One region of the Mesorhizobium sp. M0140 genome, then DNA from elsewhere that is predicted to be linked to it. Evidence: riboswitches for the same ligand, from Rfam matches in the RefSeq annotation. Region 1 holds a riboswitch; each other region holds the start of a gene.

Region 1 (5,977 bases):
CAGGAAGTGCTCGCCTGGCTGGTATTCACATCGCGGTCTGGCTTCCACGATTTTGGGATCGTCGAGGGCAACGAGGAAGGGATTCAAAAACGGGCCCTGACGGGCGGAAAGGGACTATCCCGCCCTCTCCGATCTCCGTGTCAAAACTCTTCGGCAGACGCAGGATCGCATCACGGGGCCCGGCAGCCTTGGCGGCAGCGACATAGTTTCAGTTCATTTCAACAGGTGCTGGCATCTACTGGGTGTATCTCTTATCCGAACAATCCAACAATTACCGCAAGCACGGTCCGCTCGATCGGGTCGCCAGCTATTTTCGCGATAAGCCGGTTCTTGAGGGCGCCGAAGCCGAAACGCGACAATCGGTCGCCATTTGCTCTGACGCTCGTCAGATTCTCGTCAGCAGGGGGTGTGCCAATCTGGGAATGCCAGTTGCTCCATCATGGGGAATATTCAACGGAGGCATGAAATGGACGCATTGAACAACGCCAACTCGCCGCGCCGGAACCTCACATGGCAAACTGGGGCTGTTCACGAACTAATCGCTTTTGAACAACCCCTGAGAGACTTGCCACAGGAGCGAGAACAACAAGCCGAAGTTGGCCCGTCCCGTCCTGTTGTCTCAGCCGCAGACCAGCGCTTCAACACGGCGGCCCAGCAGCCACATAGGAGTCTTATCGCAATTTCCAACCGCGGTGCGACTGTCAATTCTGATCAGCCCAAGACAGGCGGGCTTTCGGCGGCCCTGGAGTGCGTCGTGGAGCGTTCCGGCGCGGTCTCGGTAGGTTTTTCCGAGCATCTGGGCGACGGGGATAAGCAACAGGTGCCCCTCGTGCAGCGTGGCAAAGGTCAAATCGGGTGGCTTGATGGGCCGGCAGCGGACTATTCTCGGTACTATCAAGGTTTTGCAAATTCAATATTGTGGCCGGCGCTCCACTCGCTGCCGGACCGGATCTCAGGCTCGGAAGAGGATTATAAAAGTTATCGCGACGTCAATGCCTTCATGGCGCGCGCGGTGTCCGAATTGGGAGATAACGCAGTCTACTGGGTTCATGACTACCATTTCCTGCCGCTCGGCGCTGATTTGCACAGACTCGGCATTGACCGGCCGATCGGCCATTTCCTGCATACGCCATGGCCCGAGTCTGACATGATGGAGCGCGTGCCCAATTCTGGCGAGCTAATGAAATGTATGCTCGAGTATGATCTGCTCGGTTTCCAGACCGACCGTGATGTGAGCAATTTCCTCGCCTGTGTCCAATCTCATTTGGGGCTGGAGAGCAAGAACGGGGTCGTTTTCTCGGACCATGGCCAGACGCAATGCCAAAATTTTCCTATAGGTATCGATCCGAAGCAATTCGAACAGTGTGCCGCAGATTCGCTTGAGGCGCAGAAAGCCTACATTTCGCAGTTGAAACTTGGCGGAGCAAAGCTAGTTATCGGCGTCGATCGGCTCGACTACACCAAGGGCATCGACAATCGGATTAAAGCTTTCGATCTGCTGGCAGTCGAGCCGCAACGTGTCTCGCTCTTGCAAATCGCAACTCCCTCACGTGGCGACATCCAAGCGTACAGCGAATATCGGCGCGACGTCGAAAGACTCGTCAATCAAGTCAACAACCGGCATGGCACGGACGAGTGGATGCCGATTATCTATGAGAACAGGTCGTTCACCCAAGCTGAGATAGCGGGTCTTTACAGAGCCGCGCGTGTTTGCGTTGTGACGCCGCTGCGCGATGGCATGAATCTTGTGGCGAAAGAATACATTGCTGCACAAGATCCGAGCGACCCTGGCGTTCTGGTGTTATCGAAGTTTGCCGGCGCGGCCGAAGACTTCGGCGAGGACGCCCTGCTGGTAAATCCGAGGCTCTCCGACGAGATAGCTACCGCGATCTCAAGAGCGGCCAGCATGCCGCGCGAAGAACGCATCCAACGCTGGCGGAGGATGATGGACAAACTTGAAGCGTATACGATCCACCATTGGTCAGCGGACTTCGTTCGGCAACTGGACAGCAGCCGGGTTACGGTCCCTGCGGATCACTTCCACTATGTTGGCTTGGGCTGGATCAGCGAGGCCCAAATGCCTTCGTATCGGACCGAGCCAGAATTGCACACCGCGCTGACGCGTGCACTGGATAAAAACTGGGTCCTGCCGATCGTATGATGCAGAATATGAAGCACGCGAGCTTTGCCTGCATTTGCGCATCCCTCAATGCAGAGCGCTTGGAGAGAGAGATACTTATCCTGACCGCCTGAATGCGGCTTAAGCGGCTTATCGGGACCACAGTCGGGCTTTGCATCAGACCCTTGAGCCAGGCTCCGTCAGTGTGGTCTCTTGCCGCCGAGCGGAGTCATCACGATTGCCTAGTCACCCGTGATGACGACTGGCGTGCCAATTCCCCTCGGACCACGGTTTGGCGCTCACTCCGAGAAAACCGCTTCTACCACGCACGCACGGCTTGCGGCCGCATCGTTAAACATCGCCACCAATGCGATCTTCTGCATTCTAATGACGTTGTCACGCGCTTGAAGTCTTGTCCGAAATCCTTCATCGGCGACCTGCGAGGGATGTCGCAGCCCGACAGGGATCCATTAGTTGGACAATGGTGGCAGCGGCGCAGCGCCGCCAATGGGCGACTGAATATTTCACAATGTTAGACAAGCGTAAAAACGAAATCACATAAGGACATAAACATTTCGTTATGCATCATTGACAAAAGAGCGGACTGCTGTGATTGTCTGCGTGTCGTGGTTCTCGCGTGCGGCGCTGCCGCAGCGGAGCTAAGAGGGAAGCCGGTGCAATGCCGGCGCTGCCCCCGCAACTGTTAGCGGCGAGCCAACCCCACTCATGTCACTGAGGCGAATACCCTCAGGAAGACGGGTAGAGGCTATGACCCCGCGAGCCAGGAGACCTGCCACGGCGAATTACGTCCACGGGCGGGGTGTCTCGGTGGCCGCTGCAAGCCGGCGTTCGTGCCGGCCTGCTAGCGCCTTCCTTGTCATCGACGCCCCAACCATCGGGGTATGACATGACTGACTCTCAGGAAATTCCTGTAGCAACGCTCGGCGTGCCGCGCTTCGGTCGTCGGCGAGAACTGAAATTCGCGCTTGAAAGCTACTGGTCCGGAACATCGTCCGCTGGCGACCTTCTCACGACGTCGAAGGCGCTCCGTGCCGCTAGCTGGGAAGAGCAGCGCGATCGCGGCGTGTCGAAAATCCCGTCGAACGACTTCTCGCTTTACGACCATGTGCTCGACACCGCAGCCATGGTTGGGGCCGTTCCATCCCGTTACGGCTGGAATAGCGGCGAGGTCCCACTTGACATCTACTTCGCAATGGCGCGCGGCAACCAGGGTCAGACGGAGGATTGTGGACACGCTGGTCACCAGGAGGAGGCTCATGGACCTGGTGTAACCGCGATGGAAATGACCAAGTGGTTTGACACCAACTACCACTACATTGTGCCGGAACTCGATGATGATCAGACGTTCGCCCTCTCGTCGTCGAAGCCGGTCGATTACTTCCTCGAGGCTAAAGCTCTCGGCATTCACACACGCCCAGTCATCCTTGGACCCATCACCTTCCTCAAGCTGGCGAAATCGCCTGCCGAGGGGTTCGGTCCCATCGCGCTCCTACCGCGGCTGCTGCCCGTTTACGAGCAAGTCCTGCAGAAGCTGAAGCTGTCGGGAGCCGACTGGGTGCAGATCGATGAGCCAGCGCTTGTCCTCGATCTGAACCCGAACGAACGAGCTGCGTTCGAATTCGCCTATGGCCAGCTGTCGAAAGCCGCGCCCGAGCTGAAGATCATGCTGGCTACGTATTTCGGGTCGCTGGGAGACAATCTCGAAACCGCGGTTTCTCTGCCCCTGGCCGGGCTGCATATTGATCTCGTGCGCGCTCCCGAGCAGCTGGAAACGGTGGGTCGGCTCGCTCCGAAGGATCTGGTGCTCTCGCTTGGCTTGATCGATGGCCGCAACGTCTGGCGTGCGAACCTGCCCGTCATTCTCGACCGCATCAAACCGATCGTCGCCGGCTGGCCCTTGGACCGCGTCGAGATCGCGCCTTCTTGCTCGATGCTGCATGTGCCGATTGATCTGCGCATGGAGACGGAACTCGACGCCGACATCAGGTCGTGGCTCGCCTTCGCGGCCCAGAAGACCGACGAGCTGGTCTTGCTGGCCCGGGCCCTGTCCCAAGGCAGGGATGCGGTGGCAGGCGCGTTGAAAGCGTCTGCCGAGGCTGCCGCCACGCGCGTGACATCCACGAGGATCCATGACCCGCTTGTTCAGGGGCGGATCGCTAGCATTGAGGACAGCGCGAAGCGACGAGAGAGCGCTTTTGGCGAGCGCTCCAGAGTCCAAGCCGGCTCACTCGGGCTGCCGCCGTTCCCGACGACGACCATCGGGTCCTTCCCGCAGACGCCGCAGGTACGCAAGGCGCGGGCCGCTCATGCGAAGGGCCAGCTGAGCTATGTCGACTATGAGACGTTCCTGAAGAAGGAGATCGAGGCTGCAATTCGCTGGCAGGAAGAGATCGGGCTCGACGTGCTGGTGCACGGTGAGTTCGAGCGAAACGACATGGTACAGCATTTCGGCGAGCAGTTGTCCGGCTTCGCGCTCACCCAGCATGCCTGGGTACAAAGCTATGGGTCGCGCTACGTGCGTCCCCCCATCATTTTCGGCGACGTATCGAGGCGCAATCCGATGACAGTGCGCTGGTGGCAATTCGCCCAGTCGCTTACGGAAAAGCCCGTGAAGGGAATGCTCACAGGCCCAGTCACCATTCTCAACTGGTCTTTTGTTCGCGACGACGTACCCCGCTCCGAAGCCTGCCGCCAGATCGCGCTCGCCATCCGCGACGAAGTGACGGATCTCGAAAGATCCGGCGCAAGGATGGTCCAGATCGATGAGGCCGCGTTTCGCGAAGGATTGCCACTGCGCCAATCTGACTGGAAAGTCTATCTCGACTGGGCTGTCGAATGTTTCCGGATCGCTTCAACGGGTGTAAAGGACGCGACTCAAATTCATACCCACATGTGCTATTCGGAGTTCAACGAGATCATTCACGCGATTGCTGGAATGGATGCGGATGTCATTTCGATTGAGACGTCGCGCTCGAAGATGGAACTGTTGGACGCCTTCACGAGCTCCAAATATCCGAACGAAATCGGTCCCGGCGTCTATGATATTCACTCACCACGCGTCCCGGAAGTCGGCGAGATTTCGGACTTAGTCATGCTTGCCCGCGAGCGACTGTCCGACGGCCAACTGTGGATAAACCCGGACTGTGGCCTCAAAACACGCAAATGGGAGGAGGTCCGCCCTGCCCTCATGAACATGGTCGCTGCAGCACGCGCGCTCCGGCAGAAAGTGCAGGCGTAAGGCTTCTCTTCCTCACCGTGTGGGGAGTTGCCGGTGGCGGATGTCGGCCGGGAATATGCCAAACCGATCACACTCTTGAAAATAAGCCACACGGCGAAAATGTGCAATTTTCCTTCGGCACGTGTCCTCATCCCGCAGAAATATAAATGTGACACCACGCTATAGTATTGGTCCTTGGGAACATACAGGCCCCGCGCCTCGAACAAATCGTACACACGTCGTTTCTCAAAGTAGACTGCTTGGCATGTTCGCTCAGGCGGCGACAATATATGATGCTGCGCGTCTGTCCGCTTCCCCAGTTGATTTGCGCAGACTACGGGCGAGGTGGCACGTTTCGGGTATTGCTAGCCTCCCGCCAATTCGGAGATGGATGTGGCAATTCGTGTGGCCCAAGTAAAAGCCGCAATCATTTTCGATTGCGACGTCCGCAGCCAGTTGGCCTTTATTTTCCTGAGATCTGCGTTACAGGCCGGGGCGTTGTCGCCGTTTCGGAGGGTAAGATGGGATAGGCGACCTCGGGTGCCTCTCCGGTCAGCGAGTTGAGGAAGGCAACAAGCAGGTCAACTTCTTCGTCCGCCAGTACTACGCCAAGCTGGGTG
Region 2 (5,977 bases), on a different contig from region 1:
TTCCGGATGCATGGCCTTGGCGATCTTGTCGATCGCTTCGATGTTGGCCGGGCCGGGAGTAAGTTCGGCATAGCGCAGCGCGACGAAGCGCTCGTTCTTGACCGCGTCGGTCTCCTTCATGGCCGGATGCGCCTTCAGGAAATCGAGCAGTTTCCTGTAGCCACCGCCATCCTGGTAATCGAGCAGGATGAGGAATTGCGGATTGCGCGACGCCACCGTTTCCCAGTCCGTATTGCCCCAACTGGTGTCCATGTCGGCCATAATGTTGTCGCCGCCGGCGGCTGATATCATGGCGCTGGGGATGGCGAATTTGCCTGCGGTGAACGGCTTGTCCTCGCCGGAATCATAGAGGAAGACCCGCGTTCCCTTGGCGTCGCCGACCTTGGCGGTGATGTCGGCGAGCCGCGTCTTCCAGCCGGAGACAAGCTTCTCAGCTTCGGCCTCCTTGCCGAAGATCTTGCCCAGCTTTTCGACGTCGCCATAGAGCAGGTCCATCGAGGCGGCGGGGCGGCTCTTGTCGAGATGGACGCAGCTTTCCGTCAGCACCAGCGTCTTGATGCCGTGCGGAGCAAGCGTGTCGGGCGTCACTTCACCACCCGGCTTCATGCCATAATACCAGCCGGCGAAGAAAAAATCGGGCTCGACCGCGACGAGGTTTTCGAGCGTCGGATATTTCGGCGCCAGTTCCGGGATCGAACCCTGCTCGGCCTTGAACTCAGGACCCACCTTGTACCATCCGGTGATGCCGGTCAGGCCGACGATCGACGGCTGCAGTTTCAGCGCGAAAGCCATCTCGGCCATGTTGAGATCCTGGATGACGGCGCGCTTCGGCGGCGCATCGAAGGTCAGCGGCTTGCCGCAGCTGTCGACAGTTACCGGGAAGGCCAGGGCTGTCGAGGCCAGCAGCGAGAAGGCAAGCGAAAAAGCAAGGCGTTTCAAGGGTTTGCTCCTGTGGACGGGATGATCGATATGGGACGGCTTCAATCAGGATGGCGGCGCGGCACGGTTCGGAACATCGAACACCGTCAGTTCGCGGTCTTCGGTCGGATGGCGCAGACGCAGCACATCGATGCCGAAAATTTCGCGAATCAGCTTTTGGGTCAGCGCTTCGCGCGGTGCGGCGAGCGCTTGCAGACGGGCATGGTTCATCACCGCCACCCTGGTGGCGAACGGTGCCACCAGCGCCAGATCGTGCAGCACCGCGATCACCGTCATCTCGAAGCCTGCCACGAGGTCGAGCAGTTCGCCGCGGGCGCGCGGGTCGAGATGGTTGGTCGGCTCGTCGAGGAACAGGATCTTTGGCTGCTGGGCGATGGCGCGGGCCAGTTGGGCGCGCTGGCGCTCGCCGCCCGACAGCGAGCCGATGGTGCGGCCAAGCAGCGGCAGCAGGCCGGTCCGGCGCAGCGCATCGACGACAATGTCACGCTCCTCGCTCCTGCGCCGTAGCCGAGCGTGCGGGACCCGGCCCAGCTCGACATAGTCGATCACCGCCAGCCGCGGATCGGGCTGGTCGGTCTGGCCGACCACGGCGATATGCAGTGCCCGCTCGGCGGCGGAAATCCTGTCCAGCCGGCGCCCGCCGAGGTTCACCTCGCCGGAACTTGGCCGCAGCATGCCCGACAGCATGCGCAGCAGCGTCGTCTTGCCGGCGCCGTTGGGACCGATGATGGCTAGGCGATCGCCAGCGGCCACCGAGAAGCTGACCGCCTGGACCAGATCCCGCCCGTTCGCCATGGCGCAGAGGTCACGGGCTTCGAGAAGCGCTACGGGCATCGGCTGCCCGCCAGATTGCCGGGATGGCAATGCGTGCTCACGATGATGCGATGATCGATAGAGCCGTCCAACTTTCCGTCACTTTCCAAAACTGGCGACGGAAGGAAGCTGGCGAAGCGGCCGACAAGACCGGGATTCGCGTTTCCTCCCGGCACACCCCGTCCGGTCAACTCAGTGATGGCAGGTCTCCTGGCTCGCGGGTCGTTGCGCCATCCTGCCTTCCCAGCCTTGCCGGCCAGTGGCATTCACGGATTTTGCTCGCCGCTTACAGTTGCGGGGGCAGCCACGGCCTCGACCCCTGGGGATCTCACCGTGTTCCCTTTTCACCCCTCGCCTTTCGACTCGGGGACCATCACCGCTTCAGCGTAGATTTCCCCCAATCGCTTCGCAATGGATTTCTCGGACGGAGTGGTGGGCCGGCTAGGGGAAACATGCATTTCCCGCTCTCGATATGTAATAACATTACGCATTTAGAGGATGCCGCCTGGCGCTGTCAAGTGAAGCCTGCCGAATTTGGCTCGTCGGCGGCAAGGGGCGCTCCAACGCTGCGCCATATCGGTGCGACTGTGACGGGATCGGTGCGATTGCGCGGGATGCGCAATTTCGATCAAACTGGCCGCGCCAGGAAACGGCAGGATGATCTGGCCAATGCGAGGAGCAAAATGAACTCGACCGAGAAAGCGCTGTGGTTCGTCGAAAGTCATCTGCCGGAGGCTGTTACACTCGACGATGTCGCGCAAAGCAGCGGGGTGTCGCGTTTTCATGTGACGCGGGCTTTCGGGGCCGCCACCGGCCGGTCGGTGATGGGCTACATGCGCTCACGCCGGCTGACCGAGGCGGCGCGCAAGCTGGCCGGCGGGGCGCCCGACATCCTCAGCGTCGCGCTCGACGCCGGCTACAACTCGCATGAGGCGTTCACCCGGGCCTTCCGCGATCAGTTCGGCACCACGCCGGAACTGGTGCGCGCGCAAGGCACACTCGACAAGCTCGACCTGCTGGAGCCGATCCTGATGGACCAGTCCTTCCTCACCAATCTCGAACCGCCGCGTTTCGAGACCAGCCGGCCGTTCCTGATTGCCGGCCTCGGCGAACGCTACAGCTGCGAAACCAGCGCCGCCATCCCGACGCAGTGGCAGCGCTTCGGCCCCTATATCGGCAACATTCCGGGCGAGGCCGGCGACGTCGCCTATGGCGTCTGCGTCAACGGCGACGATGCCGGCAATTTCGACTACATCGCCGGCGTCGAAGTGTCTGATTTTTCCGACCTGCCCAAGGAATTCAGCCGGGTGCGGGTGCCGGCGCAGAAATATGCGGTCTTTGCCCACCGCGAACACATTTCGACCATTCGCCGGACGGTCAACACGATCTGGAACAAGTGGCTGCCGGCTTCCGGCCACGAGATATCGGATGCGCCGGAATTCGAACGCTACGGCCCTGAGTTCGACCCACGCAGCGGCAATGGCGGGCTGGAGATCTGGATACCGGTGAAGGCGTAGTCGGTCAGGCCATCGGCAGCGCCGGCCAGCGATCGACTATCCCGCCGCCGGAAAACACAGCGATCGACCCGAACTGCTGCAGCACGGCTTCGCTCTGCGTCGGCCTTAGAAACGCGTAGTCGCCGGGTTTTGCGGTCGCGTCGGCGGGCAAGCCCATGAATTGCTGGTTGGAGGACAGGCCGAGCAGCCCGTTCGCCTTCATGCCTTCGGGGAAGACGGGCTCGGCCATCCACTTGCCGCCATAGAGATAGCAGCCCTTGCGCGGGAAGCGGCCGAGCGCCTGCAGCAGGCGGGTGACGGCCGGCGGGCCAGGCAGCATCGGCTCGACCATTTTCAAGATCGGCGTGGCGATGAAGGCCGCCGGCTGGAAGCCGTCGAGGCCTGGCGTATCGAAATCACTGGGCAGCACGAAGGCCGAGCCCATCGAGACCTCGTTGGCCATGCCGCCATGATGAAGCAGCGCGGTCTTGCTGCCGCCGATGTTCAGGATACGGCGCTGGTCGGCGCCGAGACAGGCGACGAACGCCGAGGCCTGCGCCGACGCCTTGGCCAATGCCTTTGCCGGTCCGCCGAAAAGGCCGGGAATGAGCGGCGCATGCGCCTCGTAGGCCATGACGCCTTCGCAATGCAGCCGGGCCGGCAACGCGCTCAACGCCTTCGACAAGGCCTCAGGATTGGCGAACCCGCCGCGATGCAGCCCGACATCGATCTCGAAAGCGATGCGCAGGCCGATGCCGAGTTCGCCAGCGAGGGCGCCATATTCCGCCAGTCTCTCCTCGCTGTCGATCAGCCAGCAGACACGCGACCAGTCGACCACGCCCCTCGAAAGCACAGCCCTTGCCGCATCGACAGGCATCGGCTTGCCATACAGCAGATCGGCATCCGGAAACGCCTTCAGCACCGCCTCGCTGATCGGCGGATGGAAGGTCATGAAGCGCTCACTGCCGAGCGCCTTGCCGATATGCGCAAGCAGCGGCAGGCAGGCGAGCGATTTGTCGACCAGCCGCACGGCCAGGCCGGGATCCAGTCTCTCCTTTACCAGGGCAATGTTGCTGTCCAGCCGGTCGCGATCGAGCAGCAGGCAGGGCTGGAAGATGCCGGCTTCCTTCAGCGCATCCGACAGGGTGGAAAAATAGGTGCTCATCATTCGATGCCGAACAAGCCGGCCATATAGGGCGAGACGAAGCGGTTTTGCGGATCGACGTCGCGGCGCACCGCCATGGCGTCGTCCCAGCGCGGGTAGAGCTTTTTCAGATCCGCCGCCTTCAGGCTGTGCATCTTGCCCCAATGCGGCCGGCCGCCATATCTGCGGAAGATCGGCTCTGCCGCCCGCATGAACGGCAACGGATCGTTCGCCGCGTCATGGTGGATGGCGATGGAGCAGGTCAGCCTGTTGTAGAATGGCGAAAGCCAGAACTGGTCCGGCGCGACCGAGCGCACCTCCATCGGGAAATAGACCTCGGGAAAACGCTTCTCGGTCAGCTCGATGATCTCGGCCAGCGCCTTCGGCCCTTCCTCGAACGGCAAATGATATTCCATCTCGTTGAACTTGGTCTGCCGGTCGCTGGCATAGACGTTGAGCCAGTCCTGCACGTAGTCCTCGGCCGGCAATTTGGCGATGGCGCCCAGGATCAGACGGCCACGCAGCGATGGCAGCCAGGCAAGTGAGGTGCGCAGCCTGCGCAGTGTCCTCAAACCCGACTCGTCCTCTTCCGGCGGCCGTGCGGTGGGTGCGGCGTCGCTGAAATCGCTGGCGATGAACTGCGCATAGCCGGAAAACGGAATGTAATAGAATTCGGCCGAGCGATGCGCGGCCATCATCGCCTCGAAGTCGCGCAGCATCTCAGTGATCGGCAGCACATATTTGCGGCGGCGCAACCGGTAGGTCACGATGTTGTTCAGCGTCACTTCGGTGAGCACGCCGAAAGCGCCGAGCGCGACACCGATGGCATGGATCATGTCCTGATCCCCTGCCTGCTTGAAGTCGCGGACCTTGCCGAGCCCGTCGACGATCTGCACCGTCTCCAGCTGCGTGTGATAGGCGCCGAGCGTCGGTCCGGAGCCGTGCGTGGCTGTGCCCAGCGCGCCGCCGATCGCCTGGCGGTCGATGTCGCCCATGTTGGGCAGGCCCTGGCCGATGCCTTGCAGGATGCGCATCAGCGGGCCGAGCCGGGTCCCTGCCCGCACCCGCGCCTGATGTGTTTCGGCGTCGTGCGAGACCAGCCCTTCCAGCCTTTCCAGGGACAGGATCGTGCCTTGCGATTTCACCAGCGGCGTGAAGGAATGACCGGCACCGGCGACGCGCACCGGGCCAGGCGCGGTCCGGACGAGATCACCGAGTTCACCGGCATCGCCGGGGCTGGCGATCAGCTTGGGCTCGGCGCTTACAAAGCCCGACCAGTTGCTCCAAACGTTTGACATGCCACCTCCCCGCTCAGGCAACCGCACGACGGCGACGTGACACAAGGACGAACAGACCGAGCAGCGCCACGCTGGCCACCGCGCTGGCGGCGGCGAATTCCGGCACCGGCCGGAAATCCTTGCCATCGATGAGCAGCGACGCCGCGATCGGTCCGATCGCCAGGCCGAAAAGCTGGGCCGCCGGCACCAGCAGCACAGCGGTCCGCGTCTCGTCGGCGGTGATCGCCAGACGTATCTGGTAGGGCACGATGAACAGCAGGATAAAGCCCATAGCCAAGGCAGCGACC
Region 3 (5,977 bases), on a different contig from region 1:
ACTCCACTTTTCTCTCCTGACATGGATGCCGCCAAAACCCTGCTAGCATGGGTTGGAATCAGCCATTCGACCCTCGGTCAAAACACTTCAAAGTGATGCCTGCATGAAGGAAAAGATCTCGCTCCCCACGGCCCGTCGCATCGCGCTTGCCGCCCAGGGGTTTCTCGATCCCCGCCCGACCGGCACGCCTGACCGCCGACATTTTGCCCGCACCCTCTCCCGCACCGGCCTGCTGCAGATCGATTCCGTCAGCGCGGTGGTGCGCGCTCATTATATGCCGCTCTATTCGCGCCTTGGCCCCTACCCGTTCTCGCTGCTCGACAACGCGGCCGTGACGCGCAAGCGCACGGTTTTCGAATACTGGGGGCACGAGGCCTCCTTCCTGCCGGTCGAGACATACCCGCTGATGCGCTGGCGCATGCAGCGCGCCGAGCGCGGCGACGAAATGTATCTGGGCCTCGCCAAATGGGGCCGCGAGCACGCCGCCTACATCGAAGAGATCTACCGCCAGGTCGCCGAGCGCGGCCCGATCGCCGCTTCCGCGCTCGAAGGCCAGAAAGGCTCGGGCGGCTGGTGGGGCTGGAGCCATGCCAAGCACGCCTTCGAATGGCTGTTCTGGGCCGGGCGCATCACCACGGCGCACCGCCGCGGTTTCGAGCGCTTCTATGACCTGCCCGAACGCGTGCTGCCGCAGGCGATCCTCGATCTGCCGGTACCGGCAGCCGAGGACGCGCACCGCGAATTGCTGCGCATTTCTGCCCGCGCCCACGGCGTGGCGACTTCAGGCGACCTGCGCGACTATTTCCGCCTGTCGCCGGCCGACATGAAGGGCCGGCTGGAGGAACTGGTTGAAACGGGCGAGCTGCTGCCGGTGCGTGTCGAAGGTTGGGACAAGCCGGCCTATCTTCATAAAGACGCCCGCCTGCCGCGCAAAGTCGAGGCCCGCGCCCTGCTGGCGCCGTTCGATCCGGTCGTCTTCGAGCGGTCGCGCACCGAGCGGCTGTTCGATTTCCACTACCGCATCGAGATCTACACGCCGGCCGACAAGCGGCAATATGGCTATTATGTCCTGCCGTTCCTGCTCGGCGACAGGATCGTGGCACGCGTCGACCTCAAGGCCGACCGTCCGGCCAGCATACTGCGCGTCCATGCGGCCTATGCGGAGCCCGGTGCACCGCCTGAAACCGCTGCAGAGCTGTTCGAGGAATTGAAGCAGATGCAGGGCTGGCTCGGACTCGAACGCATCGAAGTGACGCCTGCCGGGGATTTGGGTCCGGCGCTGCTGAGCGTGATCAGCGACGGGCGCTCTTGACATCAGCCGTCGGCTGCAGCCGTTTGAGGGAGTTTTGTCGGCCTAGGTTCAATGATGGCATCGCAAGAGGTTCTCGACCTGATCCACGAAGCGTTGATTGCGCATGGGATCAGCGCCATCCGTGGACAGAACGATGTCTGGATTGGACTGGAAGACCTGCGCTTTGAAGCCCAAGTTTTCGACAAGGAGCCGTCAGGCTCGGGTCGCAGGCTTGTTCTCGAAATCTACGTCTTCTCACCGTTGCTAGGCACTCAGCCGGTCATCGAATCTTTTGTTGGACTGGGCGACACGCGTGAACAGGCGATTTTCCAAGCATTCGGAAAATTCCTGATCGGTGTATTTCATGTGCTGATCGAGGGCCTTGCGGAGCATGTTTGCGAGAACATGCAAGCCGAGATTGCATTCTGGCAACGGAATGATGCTGGCTGGAAGATCTACGGTGGACCTGTGATCACACAGGCTGCAGTGGAATGCACTCTCAACCGGACATATCCAGCGTTTTATGCCCGCTTGGAAAAACTGTTCACGGCTAAGGTTCGCCCTGGCAGTCATTTCATCCGGATATTCCTGGCGAGCTATGGCGGAGCACTGGTCGGCAACGAAATTCTCCTGGACAACGAAACTTGGCCGGAAGGTCAAGAGCTCCTCGTTGATCAGGACTGGCACCACGGCGACGGGTACCAGGCGCTGCGTCAGGTCATCCTTGCGTTGCCGGGAGATAACAATTGAGCCAACGTACACAGGCTAGCGGATAAACAATGGATATCAAAGCCAGGCTGACCCAAGAGGTGCAGGAGTGCCTCGATAGGATTTCGTCCTTTTCATGGGACGTACATGCGCAGGCAATCCGAAAACGCTACCCTAGACCTGCTGGAGACACATTTGGCTTCAAAGTTGATGGCATTTACTTCGATGTGGGTGACAGCGCCGGATGGCTGGACCGGCAAGATGGAGATATCCTTCTGACGGCTTTCGTTACAGCTTTTCCTGATCCCAACAACGAAGATGGCATTCGCGAAGAGCGGTCAGTGGTAGTGAAGCGTCCCCGCCCCTGATTTCAGATTGCCCCTGCGTTGCGTTGACACCGCCGCCCGCAAAAGCCTAAATCCGGTTCCAGATGGTCCCTTGCCCGCAACGGCAAGGGCTAAGAGGGAATGCGGTGCGGGGCAAAATCCCAAATCCGCGGCTGTCCCCGCAACTGTAAGCGAAGAGCCAAGGCCGAAAGCCACTGGGGAGTTCCCGGGAAGGCGGCTACCCAAGGCGATGACCCGCGAGCCAGGAGACCTGCCGTCTGCGACTTTAGAATCCGATCGCCCGGCGGGTTTCCGGGCAAGGAGCCCGATCTTTGGACCACGACAGCAGTTTTTCGGCTGGCACAGCGGATATTTCGTCCGGCCATAATGATGCCTTGGCCGGCGTCACCATCATCGTCTGCGCCTCCTGCCGCAATGAGACCGGCTCCGACGCCCATCCCCGCGCCGGCGAATTGCTGGCGGACGACACGCGCCGCGCCGCATCTGGCGACGATATTCGCATCCGCAGCGTCGAATGCCTCGGCAATTGCAAGCGGCGCCTCAGCGCCGCCATCCTGCGCGACGGCTGCTGGAGCTATGTCTTCGGCGACCTGACCACGACCAGCGGCGCCGACCTCATCACGGGTGCCAAGCTCTTCGCCACCTCGAAGGACGGCCTGATTCCATGGCGCGGCCGCCCCGATAGCCTGAAGCGTGGCCTCGTTGCCCGCATCCCTCCCCTCGACCTGTTGAAGGACTGATCATGACTGCTTCCGTCTCGCGCGTTCCCTGCACCGTCGTCACCGGCTTCCTCGGCGCCGGCAAGACGACGCTGGTCCGCCATCTCCTGGAAAACGCCGGCGGCAAACGCATTGCCATCATCGTCAACGAATTCGGCGACATCGGCATCGACGGAGAGATTTTGAAGGGCTGCGGCATCGACACCTGCCCGGAGGAAAACATCGTCGAACTGGCCAATGGCTGCATCTGCTGCACCGTCGCCGACGATTTCGTGCCGGCGCTTGACAAGATCCTGTCGCTGACGCCGAGGGTCGACCATATCCTGATCGAAACCTCGGGCCTGGCGCTGCCCAAGCCGCTGGTCCAGGCCTTCCAGTGGCCGAGCGTGAAGAGCCGCGTCACAGTCGATGGCGTCATCGCCGTGGTCGACGGCCCGGCGCTGGCCGAAGGCCGCGTCGCCAACGACATGGACGCCTTGCAGGCGCAGCGCGCCGGGGACGAGACGCTCGACCATGACGATCCTGTGGAAGAAGTGTTCGAGGATCAGATCGCCTGCGCCGACCTGATCATCCTGTCGAAGAGCGACCTGATGGACGCCGCCGGCACCGCCCGCGCCAACGCCATCATCAACGAACATTCCGCCCGCGCGGTGAAGATCGTGCCGACGTCGCATGGCAAGGTCGATCCCTCCGTGCTGCTCGGTCTCGGTCTCGCCGTCGAGGACGACATCGAAAACCGCAAGTCCCACCATGACGGCGCATTCGACCATGAGCATGACGACTTCGACACCTTCATCGTCGACATTGCCTCGATCGCCAATCCGGACGAGTTGGCAAAGCGCGTCGCCACCGTCGCCGAAGAAGAGAACGTGCTGCGCGTAAAAGGCTTCGTCGAGGTCGGCGGCAAGCCCATGCGGCTCTTGCTGCAGGCCGTCGGGCCGCGCGTCAATCATTACTATGACCGCGCCTGGACCGCGCAGGACGACCGCCGCTCGCGTCTCGTCGTCATCGGCCTGAAGGGGCTGAACCGCCCGGCGATCGAGCGTATACTCGCCGGCTGATCTCGGACACGGGTTGCGATGCACATCCTCACCACGACATCCGCCTCGCTCGACGACCTCGCCGAGCCGGTCGATCTGCGGCAGACGCCGGCGGATATCGTGGCCCTGTCCTTCACCGACAGCGACCTCGCCGGACTGGCGGCAGCCTGGAAGGCCGATGCCGGCCGCCTGCCCTCGATGCGGCTGGCTGCCCTGCGTGACCTGCGCCATCCCATGTCCGTCGACCTCTGGGTCGACAGCGTCGCCCGCCACGCCAAGGTCATCCTCGTGCGCATCCTCGGCGGCTACGACTGGTGGCGCTACGGCTGCGACCAGCTTGCCTCGACCGCCCGCGAACGCGGGATCAAACTGGCGCTGCTGCCCGGCGAATGCCGCGACGAGGATCTGCGCCTGATCGAAGCCTCGACGCTGCCGCGCGAGGAGCTCGATGGCCTGCTCGACTATTTCCGCGAGGGCGGCCCGGCGAATATGAGCGCGCTGGTGCGGAGATTGGCGGGGCTGGCTGGATCGGATGCGGACGTAGCAGAGCCGGTTCCAGTGCCGAAAGCCGGGTTTTATGAGCCAGGACTTGGGGTCGTTGGTGATCCTTCACACCCCCCTCTGTCCTGCCGGACATCTCCCCCGCAAGGGGGGAGATCGGACTTCATCAAAGCCGGCTCTTTTCCCGTTTCATTAGAAGCTGACGCGTCCGCAACCTCGACAATTGGCGAAATCTCCAATGACAGCGCAATCTCCCCCCTTGCGGGGGAGATGTCCGGCAGGACAGAGGGGGGTGTGAAGGAACTCGACGCTGACAACGTCAACGCTCCTATCATCCCCATCCTGTTCTATCGCTCGATGCTATTGGCCGCCGATGTCGCGCCCATCGATGCGCTTTTCCACGCGCTCCGCCAGCGCGGCATCAATCCGGTCCCCATCTTCGTCTCCAGCCTCAAGGACCCCGCATCCCTGGCCTCCGTGGAAACAGCACTCGCCACGCTCAAACCCGCCGCCATCATCACCGCGACCGCTTTCGCGTCCGGCGCCGAGCCCGGAAATGAGACCCTGTTCGACCGCGCCGGCGTACCGGTCTTCCAGGTCATCGTCGCCACCACCCGCCGCGACGTCTGGGAGACCAACCAGCGCGGCCTGGCGCCCGCCGACCTCGCCATGCATGTCGTGCTGCCCGAACTCGACGGCCGCATCCTGGCCGGCGCCATTTCCTTTAAGGGCGAGAGCGAGATCGATCCAGCACTTGGCCACCGCGCCTTTGCCAACCGGCCGGAACCGGATCGTGTGGCGCAAGTGGCTGACCGCGTCGCGGCCTTTATCCGCCTGCAGGAGACAGCCCGCGCCGAACGCAAGCTGGCCATCCTGATGCCGGATTATCCCAGTGCCCCCGGCCGCACGGGCTACGCCGTGGGTTTGGATGTCCCGTCCAGCGTGCTGGCCATGCTGCAGGACCTCAGCGAACAGGGCTATGTCGTTGAGGGGATTCCGCAAACGCCGCGTGAGTTGCTGGCGCGGCTGGGCCAGGGCGGGCATGGCTTGGCCTTGAGGGATTATGTGGAGTTCTCGAAGGCACTGCCGTCTGCAGCAATTGCTGCCGTAGATGCAGCTTGGAAGGCTGAATATGAGATAGGTTTGTGCGAGGCACCCCCCTCTGTCCTGCCGGACATCTCCCCCGCAAGGAGGGAGATCGGCAGTTCCGCCATCGGCGCTCATTCTGCGACGTTCGTAGCTGGCGAAAGCGGCAATGAGAGCTCAATCTCCCCCCTTGCGGGGGAGATGTCCGGCAGGACAGAGGGGGGTGCTCAAGCGCCAACCGCCGCCCACTTCCCCTTCCGCGCAGCCACTTTCGGCAACATCACG

What was found. A riboswitch is a leader RNA that binds a small molecule or an ion and turns the genes downstream of it on or off. The one in region 1 is predicted to bind cobalamin.
Region 2: linked by a shared signal. The riboswitch ahead of NKJ37_RS12405 (ABC transporter ATP-binding protein) and the one ahead of metE (5-methyltetrahydropteroyltriglutamate--homocysteine S-methyltransferase) in region 1 are both predicted to bind cobalamin.
Region 3: linked by a shared signal. The riboswitch ahead of NKJ37_RS25895 (DUF1636 family protein) and the one ahead of metE (5-methyltetrahydropteroyltriglutamate--homocysteine S-methyltransferase) in region 1 are both predicted to bind cobalamin.

Annotation. Positions count from the first base shown of each region.
Region 1 covers NZ_JAMYTM010000031.1:9,452-15,428, reverse strand. Annotated here, with positions in the region: gene NKJ37_RS25470 (alpha,alpha-trehalose-phosphate synthase (UDP-forming)) at 467-2,161, shown strand; cobalamin riboswitch at 2,730-2,931, shown strand; gene metE (5-methyltetrahydropteroyltriglutamate--homocysteine S-methyltransferase) at 3,027-5,378, shown strand; gene NKJ37_RS25460 (cytochrome-c peroxidase) at 5,821-5,977, opposite strand, start outside.
Region 2 covers NZ_JAMYTM010000010.1:32,689-38,665, forward strand. Annotated here, with positions in the region: gene NKJ37_RS12400 (ABC transporter substrate-binding protein) at 1-939, opposite strand, end outside; gene NKJ37_RS12405 (ABC transporter ATP-binding protein) at 985-1,773, opposite strand; cobalamin riboswitch at 1,936-2,142, opposite strand; gene NKJ37_RS12410 (AraC family transcriptional regulator) at 2,436-3,269, shown strand; gene NKJ37_RS12415 (DSD1 family PLP-dependent enzyme) at 3,274-4,413, opposite strand; gene NKJ37_RS12420 (D-arabinono-1,4-lactone oxidase) at 4,413-5,690, opposite strand; gene NKJ37_RS12425 (MFS transporter) at 5,704-5,977, opposite strand, start outside.
Region 3 covers NZ_JAMYTM010000032.1:33,201-39,177, forward strand. Annotated here, with positions in the region: gene NKJ37_RS25880 (winged helix-turn-helix domain-containing protein) at 104-1,312, shown strand; gene NKJ37_RS25885 (DUF6348 family protein) at 1,364-2,041, shown strand; gene NKJ37_RS25890 (hypothetical protein) at 2,071-2,367, shown strand; cobalamin riboswitch at 2,414-2,618, shown strand; gene NKJ37_RS25895 (DUF1636 family protein) at 2,658-3,086, shown strand; gene cobW (cobalamin biosynthesis protein CobW) at 3,089-4,126, shown strand; gene NKJ37_RS25905 (cobaltochelatase subunit CobN) at 4,145-5,977, shown strand, end outside.